4 regions of the Paenibacillus sp. FSL R5-0517 genome follow, and region 2 is predicted to be linked to each of the others. Evidence: riboswitches for the same ligand, from Rfam matches in the RefSeq annotation. Region 2 holds a riboswitch; each other region holds the start of a gene.
What was found. A riboswitch is a leader RNA that binds a small molecule or an ion and turns the genes downstream of it on or off. The one in region 2 is predicted to bind thiamine pyrophosphate.
Positions count from the first base shown of each region.

Region 1: linked by a shared signal. The riboswitch ahead of MKX40_RS04495 (ECF transporter S component) and the one ahead of MKX40_RS17560 (thiamine phosphate synthase) in region 2 are both predicted to bind thiamine pyrophosphate.
Region 3: linked by a shared signal. The riboswitch ahead of thiC (phosphomethylpyrimidine synthase ThiC) and the one ahead of MKX40_RS17560 (thiamine phosphate synthase) in region 2 are both predicted to bind thiamine pyrophosphate.
Region 4: linked by a shared signal. The riboswitch ahead of MKX40_RS02290 (ABC transporter substrate-binding protein) and the one ahead of MKX40_RS17560 (thiamine phosphate synthase) in region 2 are both predicted to bind thiamine pyrophosphate.

Region 1 covers NZ_CP150235.1:994,714-1,000,267, forward strand. Annotated here, with positions in the region: gene MKX40_RS04485 (pectate lyase) at 1-365, shown strand, start outside; gene MKX40_RS04490 (copper amine oxidase N-terminal domain-containing protein) at 554-1,507, opposite strand; TPP riboswitch at 1,674-1,784, shown strand; gene MKX40_RS04495 (ECF transporter S component) at 2,051-2,644, shown strand; gene MKX40_RS04500 (ABC transporter ATP-binding protein) at 2,645-4,219, shown strand; gene MKX40_RS04505 (energy-coupling factor transporter transmembrane component T) at 4,194-4,988, shown strand; gene MKX40_RS04510 (PQQ-binding-like beta-propeller repeat protein) at 5,089-5,554, shown strand, end outside.
Region 2 covers NZ_CP150235.1:3,994,683-4,000,236, reverse strand. Annotated here, with positions in the region: gene MKX40_RS17575 (hypothetical protein) at 1-380, shown strand, start outside; gene MKX40_RS17570 (hypothetical protein) at 367-1,350, shown strand; gene MKX40_RS17565 (ABC-F family ATP-binding cassette domain-containing protein) at 1,488-3,038, shown strand; TPP riboswitch at 3,114-3,223, shown strand; gene MKX40_RS17560 (thiamine phosphate synthase) at 3,417-4,115, shown strand; gene thiO (glycine oxidase ThiO) at 4,130-5,365, shown strand; gene thiS (sulfur carrier protein ThiS) at 5,362-5,554, shown strand, end outside.
Region 3 covers NZ_CP150235.1:705,189-710,742, reverse strand. Annotated here, with positions in the region: gene MKX40_RS03325 (hypothetical protein) at 168-857, shown strand; gene thiC (phosphomethylpyrimidine synthase ThiC) at 1,386-3,170, opposite strand; TPP riboswitch at 3,590-3,703, opposite strand; gene MKX40_RS03315 (IclR family transcriptional regulator) at 3,851-4,594, opposite strand; gene MKX40_RS03310 (alpha/beta fold hydrolase) at 4,953-5,554, shown strand, end outside.
Region 4 covers NZ_CP150235.1:475,865-481,418, reverse strand. Annotated here, with positions in the region: gene MKX40_RS02295 (phospholipase D family protein) at 1-1,188, opposite strand, end outside; TPP riboswitch at 1,433-1,545, shown strand; gene MKX40_RS02290 (ABC transporter substrate-binding protein) at 1,766-2,806, shown strand; gene MKX40_RS02285 (MTH1187 family thiamine-binding protein) at 3,061-3,351, shown strand; gene MKX40_RS02280 (ABC transporter permease) at 3,351-4,109, shown strand; gene MKX40_RS02275 (ABC transporter ATP-binding protein) at 4,149-5,057, shown strand; gene MKX40_RS02270 (TatD family hydrolase) at 5,163-5,554, shown strand, end outside.

The DNA.
Region 1 (5,554 bases), 3.0 Mb from region 2:
TTTGGGAGGATGTGGGTGAGGATGCACTCACATTGAAGTCGGCCGGAACGGTCAACATTACCGGCGGTGCGGCGTATAAGGCCTATGATAAAGTATTCCAGATCAATGCAGCCGGAACGATTAACATCAAAAATTTTCGTGCAGATGATATCGGTAAGCTGGTACGTCAAAATGGTGGAACGACCTTCGCAGTTAACATGACGCTGGATAACTCCAATATTTCCAATGTGAAAGATGCTATTATGCGTACAGATAGCAGTGTATCTCAAGGGAAAATTACGAATACCCGCTATTCCAAAGTGCCAACCCTGTTCAAGGGATTTGCTTCAGGTAAAACCAGTCAATCCGGCAATGTCCAATATTAAACGAGAGACTCAATCGCTGGAGTTGTTAAAAATATAAGCTCCACTTAATTTGGAAGTAAGCCGGAATATAACGCTAAAAAAGAGCGTCCCAAGGTCATTGTCACACTGACTTTGAGGAACGCTCTTTGTAATGCAGATGTCACCATAGTATAGTTCTGCTGAGTAATGTTTCATTGTGGAGGCTCAAATTATTTCTCTCCCGGAACCTCAACGATGACTTTGCCATGCTCGGGGGCAACGGAACCGCTATCCGTGGAGCCCAACTTGTTTATGACCTCATATGAGGTTTCTTCAAGCATGCGGGAGTACTTGAATGATACGAGTGTTTGACCTGCTACGGAAGGACGAGTTCCTGCTTCAGCAACGGCTTTGGTTTTAATAAAGAACAGGTCACCGATAGTTCCTTCATTATTGCTGATGTTGGCCTGCCATTGCAGCAGTGCACTTCCATTTTTAAGAACATAATAACTGACCAGATCGTTATCCTCCACAACGAAGAAACGATCTTTTTTGCCTTGTTCAAAAATGTATTTAATGGAGGAATCCACCGGACCCAGAGGGTTGCGAATATCCAGACGTGTTTGTCCGAGTTCAGAGAAGCGTGGCAGATGAAGTGCGGCTTCGCGCGCCATAGTCAGATCAGAACTGTTATATTCTTTTACAATCGTAGCATCGGTAGTGTAAATGTAGGCTTCCTTGGCCTTCTGATTCCACTGCACCTTCGTACCAAAAGCCTCACCAATGGCACGGAGCGGAAGCATCGCTTTACCATTCACCAGAATCGGGGCGGAAGACAAAGTTGCATTTTGGTCATTTTTCTTCATTGTCTTGCTGTTAGGTTTAAGGACATAATTATCGCTGCCTGTGCTAATGCTGATCTCTTTTGTTTTGTTATTGTAGCCAAACGTATAGTTGCCGAGGAATTGAAGCTCAGTCAATGCCACGTACATGGTCCCCTGCCGGATGACAACTTCATATTGAGCTTGAACATTGTTAATATAAGCTGTCGGTTTAGGTTCAGTTGCCGCGGCTTCCGCCACAGTGGATGAGAGTAAGGCAGGTGCCGTACCTGCGGTAAGTATCGAAGCGGCAAGGATCATTTTCCATGTTTTGAGCTGCCAAGCAGAGTTATACATTTTCATTACTATCAATCTCCCTTCTAGTATTTCAGACGGACTACATAACCTAAATGTTTCATATTATGGAAAGTGTACAATAGATATCCCCTGTTCATTTACCCCAAATGAAGCATGGTGATACTTCTGGGGATTGCCACAAATACCCATCTGATGTACATTAGAAGCAATGAAATAAGTGAACCGGGAGCTCAATGAAGTTGGGCTGAGAGAGTGGCCTTGTGCCGCTGACCGTACATCTGATCTGGGTAATGCCAGCGTAGAGAACATGGATTTGCAATATGTAAGGGTGAAGTGTAGGAATGAACGTGGATGAACAACAGACCTTTTTGAACTGTGGTGGTGTATCTGCCAGGGCGGAGAGGAATGGTTGATATTCCGTATTTTCGACATCCACCCAGTACATCATTGTGAGGATTGTATACTGCGTGTTAGGCCTGCCCGGAACCGGGGAGGCTTTTTTTGTTTATTTTTAGAGGTTGTTCAACCAGTCTTTTTGAACACACACATTTACAACCCCACAGGGGACAGAGGAAGGACGTAGAGAACATGGCAACAACAACAGGCAACAAACGATTGAAATTAACGGATATTCTGGTAACCATCGTAATCGCAGTGGTGTTTGGGGTGATTTACAAGATATGGGGACCTACGTATGACTTGATGAAACCATTCGGCGTTCATGCGGAGCAGATGATCTACGGCATGTGGTTTATGGCGGGCACGTTTGCATTTGTCATCATTCGTAAACCAGGCGTGGCTATCTTGGCCGAGGTTGCGGCTTCAACGGTAAGTGCTTTTCTGGGCAGTGAATGGGGCATGTCCACACTGGTGTATGGTCTGTTGCAAGGATTGGGAGCCGAGATCTTCTTCGCAGCATTCCTGTATCGTAAAACCAATCTGTTTGTCACTTGTCTTGCAGCCATTGGAGCCGCAGCGGCCTCGCTTTTGCTGGATTATCAGTATGGCTATATCGATTCACTCTCGGCCTGGAATTATACGTTATTCATCGGTTTCCGCTTCATCGGAAGCATCCTGATTGCAGGAGTGTTTGCTTATTATCTCGCCAAAGCTTTGGAACTGACTGGTGTAACACGTTCACTCAGACCGGTATCCAAACAGGATTATGAGGCGTTGGATTAGATGAGCGGAGAGGGGAATTCGCAGGCGGTAAGTGTGACGAATCTAAGATGCAAGTTCCCGGGAGAGAAAGCCTTGGTATTTCAAGGCTTGTCTCTTTCTGTGCGTCAAGGGGAGAAAGTGCTGCTGCTTGGACCAAGTGGCTCCGGTAAATCGACGTTATTACAAATCTTGAGCGGTCTGATACCTCGTTCGGTTGAAATTCCGATGAAATGTGATGATATTCAGGTTCCCGTCAAAGCAGGAGTGGTCTTTCAAGATCCGGATACCCAGTTCTGCATGTCCTTTACGGATGAAGAGATCGCATTTGTTCTGGAAAACCGAAGTATTCCGCGTGAAGAGATGCCTGCTCTGATTAAATATTATCTGAAACAAGTGGGGTTATCCTTGGAACAGAACCGTGTATTGATCCAGTCCATGTCTCAGGGGATGAAGCAACGTCTTGCGATTGCCTCGATGCTTGCCATGGACCCGGAGGTATTGTTTTTGGATGAACCCACGGCACTGTTAGATGATGAGGGGACTTCCCAGGTGTGGGATACCGTCAAACGGATCGCCAGTGATAAAACGATCATCATCGTTGAACACAAAATAAACGAGATTGTAGATATGGTCGACCGCATCATTGTCTTATCACCTGAAGGAAAGATTGTGGCGGATGGGCCAGCACAGCAGGTATTCACGGATGAACGGAGCAAGTTGAGGGATTATGGAATCTGGTATCCAGGCGTGTGGGAAGAGCATGAGCAGGAGAGGGCAACAAAAGAAGAAGAGGGAACTTCTGGAGAGCTTCAAGCGTGTGAGAATCAGGGGATCTCAAGCTTGGAAGCACAGCAGTCGACTGGCTTATCTGATGCAACGGAGATTTTCCCCGTATCTCATGTATCATCCTTATCGCCTGTATCGTTAGCCGATCAGCCTGCACTGGACTTGCAGCAGTTCACTGGATGGCGTGGAAAAACACCTTTCATTCAGGTGGAACAGGCCAAGGTATGGCACGGAGATTGGATTGGTATTGTCGGGGCCAATGGAGCTGGCAAGAGTTCATTGTTGTTATCTCTTATGAATATTCTGAAAACAACAGGTCATTATGAGGTGCACGGTCAGCCTTCTGGCAAAACGGAACAGCTTGCAGATCAGATTGCGTTTGTCTTTCAGAACCCGGAGTTTCAATTTGTAACCAACACCGTCGCGGAAGAAGTGGAATTCTCATTGCTGGGGGGCAGGCTTACAACGGAAGAAAGACATGCCAGGACTCATCATATGCTGAATCAATTTGGACTAATCGACTTGTCCGAGCGCCACCCCTATCAATTATCGATGGGGCAGAAACGACGTTTGAGTGTGGCGTCCGCATTGGTCAGAGAGCAGCGAATTCTGTTGCTGGATGAACCTACTTTTGGACAGGATGCCCGTAATACCTTCGCCATGTTGGCACAACTGGAGCAATTGCGGCGTGAAGGAACAGCTATCGTTATGGTTACCCATGATCGTGAAATTGTAAAAAGATATTGCACCCGAATCTGGTCGGTGGATGAGGGGAGGTTAAGTGATGCAACTGTCGTTTCCTCATCGTGAAACCTGGCTTCATTCCGTTAATCCGGGGTTGAAGATGATTATTCTGACACTGATGTTTGTCATCGTTATCCTTATTCACAATCTGAATGTAATGGCCAATGTTGCGGTGGTAATGATGTTATTACTGTGCTGGACAGGCCATCCGTGGTACAGATTGATTCTGTACACATCACCATTCATTCTGGTGTTTATCTCTACGTCTGCGGGCATGATGATGTTTGGCAAGGGAGAGACCACTTGGTATAAGTGGGGGCTGATTCACATCACCGAAGAGAGCTTCTATCGCGGTCTACACTTGGGTTTTCGCTCGCTGACTATGGCCGCGGCTGGGTTACTCTTTGGTCTTACGACCAAGCCAGTACGGCTATTTTATTCCCTGATGCAGCAGTGGAAGCTTCCTGCAAAATATGCCTATAGCTTTCTGGCCGCGATGCGCATGATCCCCATTTTGCTGGATGAATTCCAGACGCTCCGTTACGCTATTCGTATTCGTGGAACAAGGCAGCGCGGTTCGCACTGGAACGTGTATGGTACACTCAAGCGTTATGCTATTCCTCTGCTGGCACAGAGCATTCGTCGTGCACAGCGAATGGCGGTAGCGATGGAAGCGAAGGGATTCACGGATGGGGCGAGCCGAACGTATTACATTCAGATGGGCTATTCCCGAGCTGATCTGTGGTTTGTATTTTATTATATCCTCACCTTAACAGCTGCTTATTACATCGGGATTACCTTTCCTTATCATGCTACGATGGTAGATGTAAGGTAATACTGGGAGATAGAGAGAAATATATTGAGGTAAACGGTAACTTTTTCCTGCGCACAACGTCTATATGGAAATAACTTCTAATGGATGGGGATGAACGAGAGTGAAGACGGGTCCTGACTGGCAGGGAATGGGGTACAAGTGGATTACCATGACTGGATTATCAGCTGTACTGTTGACGGGATGGATGATGCTTGATTCACAAAAGGTAGTGCTTGGAGGACAAGCTTCGGTTACAACGCCCCAAGCTTTGGGAGCAAGTCCCCAAGCCTTATCAACAAAGTTGGCCTACAAACAAGGAGACTCCGTTACGCTCATGAATGATATTCCCCTGTTTCAAAACAGGAGGGACAGCAGTGTGGCTCCTGACCAAATGAAGATTGAATACTATACTACAAAAAACGAGAAGTATAGGTTGGCATCGGTTCGAGGCGAGTGGTTGCAGCTTAAGTCATCCGATCATGGAGACTTCTGGCTGCCAAGTTGGTATGCAATGAAGGAGAGCAGAAGCATGACGGAAACAGCTCCGCAAAGTCTCAAGATCCAATCGGGCAGCAAGCTGTATCTGG
Region 2 (5,554 bases):
GAATGTTGGCTGAGTTTGAGGAGCAACTGGCCCAGACGGGCAATGTGTATGAGGTGTCGATGGAACATTTACATAAGAAATATGTACCTCATTATACGGACCCGTTGGACATTAACAGTTTTACTGGGACGTACGAGGTTGTACAGGATGGATATTATGCAGCTCAGATTCGAGAGAGACTATTCCCTACCTCAAGTGTGATTCCGGCTGATGATCCTGGTCGAAGATACACGTTGACAACAGGAGATTTTTTTACCGTGACGCTCCAAAATACAAACCGTACACCTTCCATGCTCATTCGTGAATGGCTTAGTGGTACGGCTCGGGCCTCAGCGGTATTTGTAACCTACGGAGGTATGGTCCTCAATGAAGATTACTGAGCTATCCATAGTATTCGTGCTGATCTTCTTCCCGCTCTTCTGGATCATCTCACTCCATACCCAAGATGCCGAAGAGGCTAACTTTCTTGGACATCGATACAGATCTGCACTTCAAACCGCAGTGATGGATGCAGGTGCAGTTATGCATCAAAATGAGAAACAAAGTGATGAAGCAGGTTATGATTCAACCAAGTTTGTTAAAGCGGATAAGGAGCTTGCCTTGTTGACGTTTACTCAGACGATGGCTTTGAATATGGGGATTCAGGATGATGCCGCAGCTATTCGAAACATGTTTAATTACATTCCTGCCGTGGTTATTCTGGATTACGATGGCTATTATATGTTGTCCACAGAAACAGAGTTGACAGGTAACCTGGAAGATTCTTTCAGGCAAGTATGGAGTCCCAAGAAACCTTATACATATTCAGATTCATACGGTAACAGTATTAACTTTACATTGGACGACTATGTCTATGCCTACGACGCAAGCGCAGGGAGATGGGTGGAGGGCTTTCAAAAAGAACTGGTTTCAACCACACAGATTCCTTTACTTCAAGATAGCAGCGTATTTGAACAAGTTCGACGAAGCCGGATTGTGACTTCTGTGCAGGATGATCTTGCTGATGTGATTAATCGCCATAATGAGTTTGCCAGAAAGAACGGTGTATCCTATACATTTACGATGCCCATGATAGCACAGGAAGATTGGTACAACTCCATCAACGATACAGGAATTATGGCCTTTATCCAAGGTATAGGTGTTGGTGACCAGAAGATCAACAATTACGCAATTGGTGGAGGCAGGCTTGTGAAGAAAACAGCAATCGTAGGTGGAGTAGATCCATTAACGGGTATCAAGTACTACTATCGCTCCACATGTGGTAATGGTTACCGCGCCGAAGAGGTGTTCACAGATGCAAAACAAGCAGCTGCGCAAGGTTATTTCGAATATAACTGCTCTAATCGTTAGGGAAGCCTGTATGAAAAATCATGGAAGAGGTTCCTGAACTGTTTACATTACTTTCAGAAAAGATGAGACCTGTGCTAGAATAGGGTTTCGGAACCATAATAAAAGTAATGTCTAATAGATAGGAGCAACCTCATCTTATGAGTTTATTGTCAGTAGAGAACGTGAGTCACAATTTTGGAGATCGCACGTTATTTAAAAATGTATCGTTTCGTTTACTCGCCGGAGAGCGCGTAGGACTTGTTGGTGCCAATGGTGTAGGTAAATCTACATTAATGAACATCCTTACCGGTAAATTGCTTAAAGACAGTGGAAAAGTGGAATGGACACCTAAAGTCCGTTATGGATATCTGGATCAGCACACAAAGCTTACGCCAGGCAAAACGATTCGTGATGTGCTTAAGGATGCTTTCCTTCCGTTGCTTGAACTGGAAAAAGAAATGATGAATATCACAGACCAGATGGCAGATGCAGATCCAGATAAGCTGGAGCAGTTGCTGGAAGAGATGGGCGATATTCAGGAACAACTGGAGCAGGGCGACTTTTATCTGATTGACGTCAAAGTCGAAGAGATGGCCAATGGTCTTGGTTTGTCTGCAATTGGTCTTGATCGAGATGTTGCAGCTCTAAGTGGTGGACAACGTACCAAGGTGCTGCTTGCCAAGCTTCTGCTCGAGAAACCTACAGCTCTGCTACTGGATGAGCCAACCAACTATCTGGATGTAGAGCACATTGAGTGGTTGTCACGTTACCTGAAGGACTACCCGCACGCGTTCCTCTTAATCTCCCATGACACGGAATTCATGAATGAAGTCGTGAATGTCATTTATCATTTGGAATTTGCCAAATTAACGAGATATGCAGCGAACTATAACAAGTTCCTGGAGATGGCTGATATGAATAAAGCCCAGCATATTGATGCGTACGAGAAGCAGCAAGAGTACATCAAGAAGCAGGAAGATTTCATTCAGCGTAACAAGGCGCGGGCTTCAACTTCAGGTCGAGCGAAGAGCCGGGAGAAACAGCTGGATAAGATTGAACGTATTGATCGCCCAGATGAAGCGGCTAAACCAACGTTCAAATTCAAGGATGCCCGCGCGAGTAGCAAAACGGTCTTTGAGGGTATTGATTTTGAAATTGGATATACGTATCCTTTGCTTCCCAAAATGACGATGACGATTGAACGTGGTGAGAAAATTGCCATCGTAGGCTGTAATGGTGTGGGTAAATCGACACTGCTGAAGACCATCCTTGGGAAAATATCTCCACTGAGTGGAAAGACCTTTTTGGGAGATTATCTCGAAACGGCCTATTTTGAACAGGAAGTTCGTGCTGGGAATATCACGCCGATTGAGGATGTCTGGAATGAGTTTTCCCATTTGACCCAGAACGAGGTGCGGGGTCATCTCGCTCGCTGCGGGTTGAAAAATGAGCACATTACCCGTCCGCTCAACATGCTGAGTGGTGGAGAACAAGCCAAGGTTCGTTTATGCAAACTCTTAATGCGTGAAAGCAACTGGATTTTATTCGATGAGCCAACGAACCATCTGGATGTCACAGCCAAAGCGGAGTTGCAACGGGCCTTGAAAGAATTCAAGGGAACGGTATTACTGGTTTCTCATGAACCTGATTTTTACGAGGGTTGGGTCACCAAAACATGGAATGTCGAAGAGTGGTCTGAGAAAAACTAGACGATTCAAGACCATGTTTAGCATAAATGACGGTGACAAAAAAATCCGTCTATGGTAACATAGGCTACAACTTCATATGAACACTAGGGGGGCCGCACGATGCGGCTGAGATGGATGAATGCGATTCCGGACCCTTTGCACCTGATCTGGATCATACCAGCGTAGGGAAGTGGCGAGCGCGTTTCAGTGAATGACGTGAGCAAACGGCAACTCGAGAGGATTTCAACCGTTTGCTTAGCAAATTGACATGCAGTTGCGTGTATAACGTTATGGCTATAGGTCTATAGCTGTACTGCACGAAATGAACTGTATGCATCAGTCAGTGATCTGATCCTATAATTCATACGCAGCCACTCCCCTACGGGAGTGGCTTTTTTTGTGTTTCATAGCATTCACGCCTGGAAGGAGAGGGAGGGGACCGCAATTTTTCATGAGCATGTTCACGAATCATTTGAATTGCATGTTGTATCTACGGGTGCAGGAGATCGAGCATCTTTTGTAAAAGCAGCCAAGGACGTTTGGCCATGGGTGGACTATATTCATATACGAGAGAAACAACTTACATGGCAAGACAAGATCAGTTGGGCTGAAAGTCTGCGTGGTGTTGGCGTTCCATCTTGTCGCATCGTTATCAATGGTTCAGAACTGCCTTCACAGAATGATCTCTATGGCGGTGTTCATTGGGGGCAAGACGCATTGCGCAAGTACAACTCCTACAATGCTGTCATAAGCAAAAAGCAGCGGCTTCGTTTGGGTGTATCTGTTCATTCCATCGATGAGGCAAAAATCGCTGAAGAACAGGGAGCTGATTACCTTTTCTTCGGGCATGTCTTCGCGACCAACAGCAAGCCAGATCTAGAACCAAGAGGATTATATGCTCTTGATGAAGTATGCAGAGGTGTCTCCATTCCTGTCATCGCGATCGGGGGCATAGAGCCGGGAAACATCGACGCGATTCGCTCTGCAGGGGCACAGGGAGTCGCCGTGATCTCAAATGTATGGTCGAGCGATTCCCCGGATAGGGCAGCTGCATCACTAAGGCAGGCTATCGTTGCTACAGGAAGTCTAAGCCGGTGAAAGGAGATGAGAGGATGAATGAGATCGTAACGGGTCAGAACAGGAATCATTTCAGTCATCAACTGAACTCTGAAACGGAATCAAGAAGCAAAAGTGTAACTGATAATCCGGATAAAATTCATGCAGAAACGATTATTGTAGGCGGAGGTGTTGTTGGTTGTGCCATTGCGTATGAGCTTGCTTCCCGTGGACAGGATGTTTTGTTGCTGGAGCGTTCCGCGATTGCGGGAGGCACTTCTTGCGCAGCGGCTGGAATGCTGGCGGCGGATAGTGAGGATTTTGCTCATCCTTTGATGGCTAAGCTTGCCAGGCAGAGTAGACAGTTACTTATTGAGCAACAAGGGCTAATGGATGCCCTCAGTGGGGTAGAGGTTGGCCTGCAACGCCATGGATTCCTCACCCCTTTTCGATCATACAGTGAATTAAGCCGCTATAAGAACAATCGAAATTCCGGTTTGTCTGCTGATGAGGTGTGGTGGGATCGTTCGGTTGTGCAACAGGAGGCATCGTGGCTTAACAGAGATACATACGGAGCCTACTACAGACCATACGAGAGTGAAATCCTTCCTGTCCATCTAACTAGGGCATATGCGGAATCTGCTCAAGCAATGGGAGCGCGGTTTATGGAGAACATAAAGGATATACATGTGCGAGCAAACGAACACGGCGTGCAGGGGATTACCACATCGATCGGTGAGATAACGTGCAAACATGTCGTTATAGCGGCTGGATTACAGAGTGAAGCATTGATGAGACATGTGAATCTGAGCTTACCTGTGTGGTCGGTAAAAGGAGAAATAGCTGCCGTTCAGTTCTCAGATGAACATGCAGGGTACAGGCCTGACAGAACGGTTTATGCAGAGGATGTCTATATTGTTCCCAAAGCCAATGGCGAAGTTTGGCTCGGGGCAACCAGTCTGCCGGGCAGAACGGATTTGAATGTTTCTGTACAGGGTGTTCAGAAGCTGCTAACAGCGGCTACCCACTGGGTACCCGGGATGAAAGAAGCGCAATTTAAGCGAGCGTGGGCAGGTGTAAGACCGGCAACGCCAGATGGCCTGCCTTATATAGGTGCATGCAAGAGTATGCCTGGACTGTTCGCTGCCTTTGGGCATTACCGTAATGGTATCTTGCTAAGTGCGATAACAGGCAGGCTTATCGCGGAGTTAATCGCTGGCAAAAGCTCAGAAGAACTCGGAATTGAAGCGCTGAATCCAGAGCGTTTGAACAGAAAGGGAGTGGTGCAGTGAATATCATTGTTAATGGACAACGGATGGAGATTGAAGACAGATTAAATCGTGTGGATAAACTGCTCCAATCGTTTGACCTGCCAGTCAAGACTGTAGTTGTCGAGCTGAACAGGCATATCTTAACGCGTGAGTATCATGAGTCAACGGCATTAAGAGAAGGCGATCAAATCGAGATTGTACATTTTGTAG
Region 3 (5,554 bases), 3.3 Mb from region 2:
GGACGATTGCCAGTCCGGTTATGAACCGTCTTTCCGCAGCTTGGCGGGAGGACGGTTATTGGCGTTGAATCGCAAACAACTGTACAGTTCTCAGGCATGTTTCTATAATGGTTTAAATATCTAAGATTACCATCACATTATACGAACTGTAAAAGGGGATTTAGCACATGATCACCATCGGTTGTTTTCACGCTCACTATTCCAACATCGCCTTAATTGAAGAGACGCTTGCTGCTTATGAAGTTGAATTGGTCCATTACGTCGATCCAGGCCTGGATCGTCTTAAACATGACGCTGACTTTTCCGATGTCGTCATCCACGAGAAAGTAGCTCAGACGCTCCGATGGATCGCCAAGTGTCATGCCGATGCCATTCTGGTCACGTGTACCCTGTTTGCGGCAGTACTGGAGCAGGAAGCCACAGAGGTCCCTGTGCCTGTGATCGGCATAGATGATCCGCTATTGCAGGAGATGCGGCAAGTACCAGGAGATTACATCATAGCATTCACCAACCCGGCAACCATTGAAGGAACGATGGCACGGCTGAATCAGGCATTACAGCAAGAGAATGAGAATGAGCATCCCTACATTGCAAATACATATCAGACGGAAGCGGTGTGCATCCCTGGGACATTTGAGTTGATTATGCGTGGAGATCAGCAAGGGTATCTCGAAGCGGTACGTGAGGGATTACAGCAGATTGCTGAGCAGTATCCGGGTAAAACGGTAGTGGCAGCTCAACTGTCTATGGCTCCCGCTGCTGCACAGGTTACTGCAGACACAGGCATTGCGATCCATAGTCCGTTGGCATTGCTTGCGGCGTATGTGGAGAAAAATTTGGGCGTGGCTCGAAAGTAGTGGCTGATTTGGAGTGACATATTACAATCACTAAAAATATGTGAAAAGCAGTATGTAGGCTCTTTGCAAAATAAAAATGCTCTCGAACACGAGCATTTCAAATGGTATAATCACTTTGTACAGCCAATTTGTGGTGGGAAATAGGCTTGCCTCCAGTGGGAGGTGATCCTATGAACTTCTCTTTTAACGACGTAATCGTGTTCGCGATGTTAATTATTGCGCTCCTGACATACATCGATCGTAAAAAGAAGTGACCCGCCACAGGTTGACGGCCTGACGGGTCACTTCATCTGAACTTGCTGCACTCGGAGGAATACCCACCGCAAATGCTGTGCAGGAGTAGCCATTGGCCTGGCTACTCTTATTGGTGTTTACTTACATTCATTTTATTAAACATCTGCTAGACAATCAACCATAATACTGATAAAAAGTATTAGGAAGCTGATCAATAAGAGAAAAATACGACATGATAGCAGTATTCTCACCTTCAAACGATGTCAGACTGCCAAGGTTAAGCTGTACCAGCGCCTAGGACCGTGTCCGATATTCCTCAGCCTTTTCCTGCATGCCCGCTGCTACAGCCTCATTCTCGGACAATCCTTTATCCGCCGCAAAGGCACGAATGTCCTGCGTAATACGCATGCTGCAGAACTTCGGTCCGCACATCGAGCAGAAATGAGCTTCTTTGGCCCCTTCTGCCGGCAGCGTCTCATCATGGTAAGATAATGCCCGTTCCGGGTCGAGTGAAAGGTTAAACTGATCCCGCCAGCGGAACTCGAAGCGCGCCTTGGACAATGCATCATCCCGGCGCTGAGCACGTGGATGACCTTTCGCCAGATCGGCAGCATGAGCTGCGATCTTGTAGGCAATAACCCCTTCCCGTACATCATCCTTGTTGGGCAAGCCCAGATGTTCTTTTGGCGTGACGTAACAGAGCATGGACGTGCCAAACCAGCCAATCATAGCCGCACCAATGGCGGACGTAATGTGATCGTATCCCGGGGCAATATCGGTCGTCAGTGGCCCAAGTGTGTAGAACGGTGCCTCTTGGCATATCTCCATCTGCAGGTCCACATTCTCCTTGATCTTGTGCATCGGTACATGCCCCGGGCCTTCGATCATCACCTGCACATCATGTTTCCATGCGATCTGCGTCAGTTCCCCAAGCGTAGCCAGTTCCGCCATCTGAGCTTCGTCATTCGCATCGTAGATACTGCCTGGACGAAGTCCATCTCCCAGCGAAAACGCCACATCATACTTTTTCATAATCTCGCAGATTTCTTCGAAATGGGTGTACAAAAAATTCTCCTGATGATGCGCAAGACACCACGCTGCCATAATGGACCCGCCCCGGGATACAATGCCTGTCATCCGCTTGGCGGTCATGGGGATATAACGCAGCAGCACACCTGCATGAATCGTAAAGTAGTCCACGCCCTGCTCTGCCTGCTCAATGAGCGTGTCTCGGTACAATTCCCAGGTCAGCGCTTCCGCTTCGCCATTCACCTTCTCCAGCGCTTGATACAGCGGCACCGTACCAATTGGTACAGGTGAATTGCGGATGATCCATTCCCGTGTCGTATGAATGTTTTTGCCTGTCGAGAGATCCATCACCGTATCCGATCCCCAGCGCACAGCCCAGGTCATTTTCTCGACCTCTTCCTCGATGGAGGAAGATACGGCAGAGTTGCCTATGTTGGCATTGATCTTCACGTGAAAATGACGACCGATCAACATTGGCTCACTCTCCGGGTGATTGATGTTGGATGGCAGAATCGCCCGTCCACTCGCCAGCTCCTGCCGCACGAACTCCGGTTCCACCCCTTCACGGATAGCGGCATACTCCATCTCTGGTGTAATGACTCCCTGCCTCGCGTAATGCATCTGCGTGACACAGCGCCCAGCCTGAGCACGCAGTGGTTGTCCCCGAAATCCAGGGTACTCTTCAGCCCCGGCTCTCCTCCCACCGGGCTTTAGTCCGTTATCCTCGGGTTGAACGGCTCTGCCCTCATATGCTTCAACATCACCGCGTTCCATAATCCAATGATTTCGGAGTGCGGGTAATCCCTTCCGAATATCCATCTGGAATTCGGGATCAGTCATGGGGCCGCTCGTATCATAGACACGCAGCGGTTCGTTATGCTCCACCCCTTGGGGAGTATTGGTGTCATGAAGGGCTATCTCACGCTCCGGTACAGCTATGTCCGGCCGTGAGCCCTGAATGTAGACTTTGCGGCTGCCCGGAAAGGGCTGAACCCGTCCGGCCGCTCCTGTTTCCTTTTCCACCTGCTGATCGTTATGTTCCTGTTCCATCGCTTGTTGTCCCGTTTGATTTCCTGTACTCATGTTTGCTCGTCTCCTCCTCCGTGTTCGTTCACTAGGTTTGGTTGGCATCGCCATCAGCTCGCTTACGCACCTGTCCCAAATCATGCAGAGCGCAGAGAAGAAAGAGCGATCCTACACCAGACCAAGGGGGAGACATTATTCATGTACAGATAACAACAGAACGGAGGTTACCACAGATCATGGATCTATAATGATTGCTCTCTCCAAGCCCACTTTTGCAGGTTATTGAAAAAAAAGTCCATGGAATGTGTGTTATCTCGCCCGTCCACTGTATATAAAAAAAGCCGGCCCCCGAAGGAACCGACTTTAATGTCCATCACCAATAATGCTCCTGGTTGCAGCTCCATAACGGAGTCCTGCAAGAGTCACACATGTGGTGGTTGTGGTCATATCGCCGATTACTTCCCTACGCTGGTATGATCCAGATCAGGTGCAAAGGGTCCGGAATCTCATGCGATTCCGTCTCAGTCCGGACAATTCGGACTCCCCCAGTAACGTTAAAAGTTGCGGCATTCATAAGCCGCTGTTCATATTCAATGAAGCTGACCCCGATGGGCCGTCCATTACAGAGTAGCGCAACCGGAACATAAAAACAACCTTTATATTCCAGAACACCAACCCAATTGGAGAAAAACCTTACATCAATATCAGGATAACATGAGCCCCATCTGCGTAGCAGCTTCCTTTAGCACAGGTGCGTATTCGTGCAAAGTCTCCTGCGAAAGTCGGCTGACAGGCCCTGAGACCGAGAGAGCAGCTGCAATATTGCCTCGGCGATCCATAATCGGTACAGATACCGCTGCAGCTCCCGGCTCACGCTCCTCATAACTCGTCGCATATCCGTTATCCCGGATATCTCCCATTTGCGCCAAATACACCGCAGGGTCAATAAACACCGGCCACTCCGGCCCGTTCATCAGCTCCTCACGATCCTCGTCCGTGGCAAACGCCATCAAGACTTTGCTGGAAGCGCCCACAGACAGCGGGAGTCTAACACCAACGGGAGCGACTCGGCGAATCGCCTGATCACTTTGCACCGCCTGAATCCGAATCCGTTCACTGCCATCACGCAGGTACAGACTCACGGTCTCCCCCAATCGATCTCTCAGTCGCTCCATCGCAGGCAGCAGCAGAATAGCGGGATCATCACTACGGGACATATGAGCCGACAGCTCCCAGATTCGGATGCCAAGTCGATACTTCTCTGTTGCTGCATCGCGGATTACGAATCCTCGATCCTCCAGTGTAGCCATCAAGCGGTGCACTGTACTTTTGTGCAGGCCGATCTGGCTTGCAATCTCGGTGAGTCCCAGATCACTGCGTGTGGTAAAACATAATAATATATCCAGCGCCCGTTCCACAGCCCGGACGGTTAACTTGCGATCTTCCATGGCATAATGCCCTCCTCATGTTTCATCACATGAAACTTGGTTACATAAATTATATGAGAAACGGTCTCATCTGTAAACCAAAAAGAGCCAAAATTGAAATAGGCCAACGTGTAAAATTTTCCTTTTTATAAGACTTAATCCCCTGTAATTTACACACTAAGGTAATTTTACCCATATATCTTAAGAACTATATAACAATTGCGTAACAAATGCCCTCAAGCAATTGACTTTGACTATATTGGAACATACGATAAAGATATATTACATTAAGATATCGCTCTGAAGCAGGCTCTGAATAGACGCAATTCTCTTTTCATTTCGTTGTTATCTTCAACTGAACTTCAAAGGAGGGGCATTCATGTATCCAACATCCCAGAGCGAAGCCCCGCTGCATACAAAGGTGTCCGATCTGCCCTCTTCCCTATCACCGAGGCTGATTCGGTTCAAACATATTATCGTAGCGCTGCTGCTCTCCGTTGTATTTTTTCTACTGTTTTGTTTTATTGCACTGCATGGTTACATTGCATGGGTATTATCCAACCCGACTGTAGCGCCTGTCTTCTCCAATCCGATGCAGGCCAAGAATATGAAGTACGAAGATATCACTTTCCCGGCAGCAGATGGCAGCCGGACGATGCAAGGATGGTATATCCCTGCTGACAATGCCGCAAGCAAAACGATTATTTTCAGTCACGGCTATGGTGCCAATCGTGAAGAAACATGGGTACCCATGTATGACCTGGCACACTATGCCCATCAACTTGGGTTCAACGTCGTCATGTTCGATTATGGCTTCGCCTCCCAGGTGAACAAAGCTGTAGCCACAGGTGGCAAGGCTGAGTCCCAGCAATTGCTGGGTGCCATCCAGTTCGCCAAGCAGCGCGGTGCGCAGGAACTGGTAGTCTGGGGTTTCTCCATGGGTGCCGGTACGGCGCTTCAAACCGGACTGATTACACAGGA
Region 4 (5,554 bases), 3.4 Mb from region 2:
AGATCTGGGATCAAGATTATACGAACCAACCATGCTGAGGTAATCATCCATGACAAATGATTTGCCGTGTATGGAATAAGGGCCTTCGTATTCATATACGGCCAGACTGGTATCAAGCAACCGTTCCTTAGAGCTTAAGTATCCCGCGAAAGCCAAAGGGTTAGGGGTCTGCTGGATTGAATTCGTCAGCATGACCCATTCTGCTTTTGGATTCATCGACAGATGTACGGCTTTCTCCATTTTCTTGGTAGGAATGGCATATGGCGTCTGAAGGTACACTTTCGACTTTGCTTGATTGGCGAAATGAACAAATGTCCTCCACATGATGGGGTCTTTATACAGCCTTTTAATTGGATTGTGAATGAAAGCAACGTGGTCGGAATGAAGCGCTCCTCGAACCCATTCCTTGGGCAACACTTTCACAAAAGGATCACTCTGAGCCTGGGCTTTTTGATATAAATCAGCCAGCTGAGCCAGCTCTTTTAACCCTTTTGCATGATGCTGACGTTTTGCATGTTTTTCTGGTTTGGTGAATGGATGGTTCCATAACTGATCTAGATATTGTTTCATTTCAACAACCGTGCTGTTCGTATTATCGTTTGCATTGTAAACAAGGACATCCCGATCAAAAACATAGTCTTTTGGGGGTTGCAATGCCATATATTTATCACCAATATTTTGGCCGCCAATGATTCCATATGTGTTGTCGACAAGAAGGATCTTGTCATGCAGACGATTATGCCATGTCCATGGCATAAATAGGTGGAGTGGTTCATAATATCTTAATTCGACATTGGGATGAGCTGCAATGGCATCTGGAATATCACGCAATTCTCCGCGCATGCTGTGAAAAATCCCGTCTAAAATGATTCGAACTTGAACACCCCGATCAGCCGCATCGAATAAAGCAGCAAAAAAAAGCTGAGATGTTTTTCCTTTTTGAATGGAGTAATAGGCCAGGTCGATGCTTGTTTTTGCCTCTCGAATGGTCTGGATTCTCACCTGACCCGATTGAAAGCCGTCCTCCAGGAGCATTACGCGATCTGTTGTACTTCCTCTTGTTAACGATTTTTGCATATCCGTATTTTCAATAGCAGATGGAGACGGAACCAAAAATAAAAGGTAGGCTGTGAAGAAAACGTAGGCACTATAACACAGAATCATTGCGATTATGGTTTTAAGGATCATTCAGTACTCCCCCATTTTTATGTAAAAGTATTTATTGGTATAGCAGTACTATCTCCTTTTGTACCTAAATTATGTTGTTTAAATGAATCAAGCTGCTCGGCTCAAGGCCAAACGATCAAAAACTAATCACCGAAGCGGCTTAGAAGCAAATAGACGATGACCGGAAATCCGTTCCCATCCAGTTCCTGACTGGACACGACTGGGCCTCTGGCCTATAATTACACCTAGTAATGCCCGTAACTTCATAGTTTCCCAGGGGAGTCGGAATTGGCCGGCTGAGAGTGTATCCCACCAAGATACTAACCCTTAGACCTGATCTGGATCATGCCAGCGTAGGAATCGGAGTATATCGAAATGGCACAGCCCTATGGCTGAACGCCACCTCTCTAACGCCTGCACGCGTCCCGGATTACGGGGCGCTTTTTTTAATGTTCTTTTATATAGCCAGAGAGCTAAAAAAAGTGACGTTATCCGGATCATAGCTGGTATAAATCTGCCGATTTATGCAAGAAGCTTGGATATGAAGCCAAGGAGTACCCGTGCCACTGGCCGGACATACCGAAGGAGAGAATCACAGATGAAATGGCGTAAAACAATGGGACTGTTGCTCTTATGTGTACTACTGGTGACTGTGGCCGCATGTGGCGGTAAAGAAGCTGCCCCGGCTGAACAGAACGGCAGCACGAATACGGAGAGCAGCAATGAAGGTGACAACGCAGCCCTCAAGGATGTTAAAGTGGTGCTCGACTGGACACCAAATACGAATCATACCGGCTTGTATGCGGCCGTAGATCAAGGTTTTTATAAGGCCGAAGGCTTGAATGTGGAGATTGTTCAGCCAGGTGCCGGCGGCGCCGATACGATGGTTGCTTCCAATGAAGTGCCATTTGGCGTAAGTTATCAGGAAAGTGTAACTCAAGCCCGTACACAAGGGGTTCCACTCGTCTCCATCGCAGCAGTTATTCAGCATAATACATCCGGGTTCGCTGCTCCGGCGGATCGGAATATCAAATCACCGAAAGATTTTGAAGGGAAAACCTATGGTGGTTGGGGTTCGCCTGTGGAAGAAGCCGTGATGCAATCCATTATGGAAGGCGAAGGCGCCGACGTATCCAAAGTGAAAAACATTAACATGGGTGATGCCGACTTTTTCACCGCAGTGAAACGGGATATTGATTTCGCATGGATTTTCTACGCCTGGACGGGGATTGAAGCTGAACTGCGCGGGGAACCGATCGACATGTTATATGTGAAGGATTATTCAGATGCACTGGATTACTACACGCCTGTTCTCGTTACGAACGAGCAGACGATTCAGAACGATCCTGAGTTGGTGAAAGCATTCCTGAAAGCCACTTCAGAAGGATATCAATACGCAATTGATCATCCCGAAGACGCAGCGAATATTCTGATCAAGGCCGTACCTGATCTGGATAAAGACCTGGTACTGGCAAGCCAGAAATGGCTGAGTCCGAAGTACACGGATGACGCCCTGCGCTGGGGAGAACAGAAACAGGAAGTATGGCAGAACTACACCGACTGGATGTTTAGCAAAAAACTGCTGGATGAACAGGTCGACGTGAGCAAAGCATATACGAACGCGTTTTTACCCCAATAAAAATTGCTTAAGTTTAACTTTTTTACACAAGAACGAAGAGTGCAGAACCCATCTGAAGAAGCGAAGCGCTCACCTAAAAGCTTTCTGAAAGAAAGCTCCTTCGGAAGCATATGCTATCCCCGGATTTCCTCCATTAGAATTCATTAAAGAAATCCGGAGATAACAGTGATCGGAAGAGGGTACTGCAATCGGAGTGATAAGTGTAAACCTGGTTCAATTCATGCAATTTATCACGAAAGGAGCCGTGATCTCTCATGGCAAGCACATTACTTAGCATTCAGGTTATTCCGAAAACGCCAAATGGCGAGAACTCTTATCCTTATGTAGATCGCGCCATTGAAGTTATTCAACAGTCTGGTCTGAAATATCAGGTGAACCCGCTCGACACCACGATGGAGGGGGAACTGGAGGAACTGCTGGAGGTTGTCCGCAAAATGCACGAAGTACTCGTCGAGGCTGGCAGCCCAAGCATCATCTCTCAGATCAAAATCGCCCATAGCCCTACTGGCTTCAGCATGGATACCCTGACGGAGAAGTACCGCTAATGAATGCTTATTTCAAAAGTGTATGGCCGCCCTTCGTGGCGGTTATTCTCTTTATAGCGATATGGCAGGGAGCCGTCTCCCTATTCCATATCGAGAAATGGATGCTGCCAGCACCGTCCGATATCGCCCGCGAAGCGGCATCCCAGGCTGATCGGCTTGGCATGCATGCCTCCGCAACCATTCAGTTAACCCTGATCGGATTCGCGGCCGGCACAGCGGTTGGATTACTGATTGCAATGGTGCTGCATTTAGTTCCTTTTCTCAAGTCAGCCCTGTATCCTTTACTTATTCTTAGTCAAAATATCCCGACCATCGCGCTCGCGCCGCTCCTGTTAATCTGGTTCGGATTCGGGTTGTTGCCTAAGCTGATTACGATCATACTAGTCTGCTTTTTCCCCGTTGCGGTAGCTGCGATGGACGGCTTGACTCGTACCGATGCAGCGATGATGAACTATATGCGCATGGCTGGTGCGAAACGTCACCATATCTTCTGGAAGCTGGAACTACCCCATGCCCTGCCCTCCGTGTTCTCCGGTGTCAAAATTGCCGCTACCTATAGCGTGATGGGTGCCATCATTGCCGAATGGATTGGTGCAGACAAGGGTATTGGTTATTATATGATGCTGCAAAAATCAGCTTATCGCACAGATCGCTTATTCGTGGCAATCATGATTATTGTCGCGCTCAGCTTGCTGCTCTTCCTGCTCATCGCGTTGCTGGAGAAGCTGCTCGTGCGCTGGCGGCCACAGAAGCGATAACAAAGCATGTAAGTCTATATATTAGGAAGTGATCAGCATATGAATCAGCAACAGGACGAACACGTCCAGCCTGAACGGGGAGCACGCACATTGGAACCAAAGCACGGTGAAAAAATTTACTCGACTAATTCCGGGCTACCGACATATACGACTGCTGCTTCGGTTCCACCTGCACTGGACGTCGTGGATGTTCATGCATCATTTCGTGAACGACGGAGCAGGCTACCGGTGTTGAACGGCCTGTCCCTGACTGTGAAGCAAGGTGAGTTTGTCGCTATCGTTGGGCCATCCGGCTGTGGCAAAAGCACCCTGTTCCATATCATCGGTGGTCTGCTGAAGCCACAGGAAGGGCAAGTGCTCATGAACGGTCACGATGTTACGGGCCAACGTGGCAAAATCAGTTATATGCCACAACAGCCTGCCCTTTTCCCTTGGCGTACCATTGAAGACAATGTACTGCTTGCTGGTGAAGTAGCTATGGATACTCCTCCCCGGGCTGAAGCACTTGCGGAGGCTCGAAAATGGTTAAGTAGCGTGGGTCTTGCCGGATTCGAGCAGGCATACCCGCATATGCTGTCGGGCGGTATGCAGCAACGCGCTGCATTCCTGCGCGCCCTGCTTAGTCCGCAGGAGTTGATGCTGCTGGACGAACCCTTCAGCGCGCTGGATGCACTCACACGTAGCGACATGCAGCGCTGGCTGCTCGATATCTGGGAACAGAACCGTCGTTCGGTGCTGTTCATCACCCATAATATCGAAGAAGCATTGCTGCTTGCGGATCGGGTCTATGTATTATCCAACCGGCCTGCAACGGTGTTGCATGAGGTACATGTTCCTTTTGATCGCCCCAGACGGGAAGAAATTACGGAGGAATCGGCATTCCTTGAACGTAAACGGCAGATTGCACAGTGGATGAGAGAAGAACAGCAGAAAGCCCGCCTATCCTAATAGCGCGGGTTTTTAAGTTATTATTTTCCTTTAATGGGTGATCCATTATATGAAATCTGACGTACCATAATTAAACTATATATGAACACAAGGAGGATTTCCCTCATGCTTTCTCAAGCTTTCGCTCCATTAATTGATGCTCATATTCACTTGGATCAGTATCCCCCTGACGAACTACGCGAGATGCTGCTATCATTTCCGTCCCAGCAGGTTGAAGCGGTCATTGCAGTATCCATGAATCTGGCCTCTGCCCAGGTCAATCTGGAGCTTGCAAATCAACATCCACGCACCATATATCCGGCCTTCGGTTTTCATCCGGAACAGGAACTGCCATCCGCTGCAGAGATGGACCTGTTCTTCCAATGGATCGAGAAGCATATGGGACAAGCCACAGCCATCGGAGAAGTCGGCCTTCCCTATTACAATCGTCTGGAGGCTGAGCAGGCAGGACAGCGCTTCGATCAGAGCGGGTATATCGAGCTGCTTGAACGGTTCAT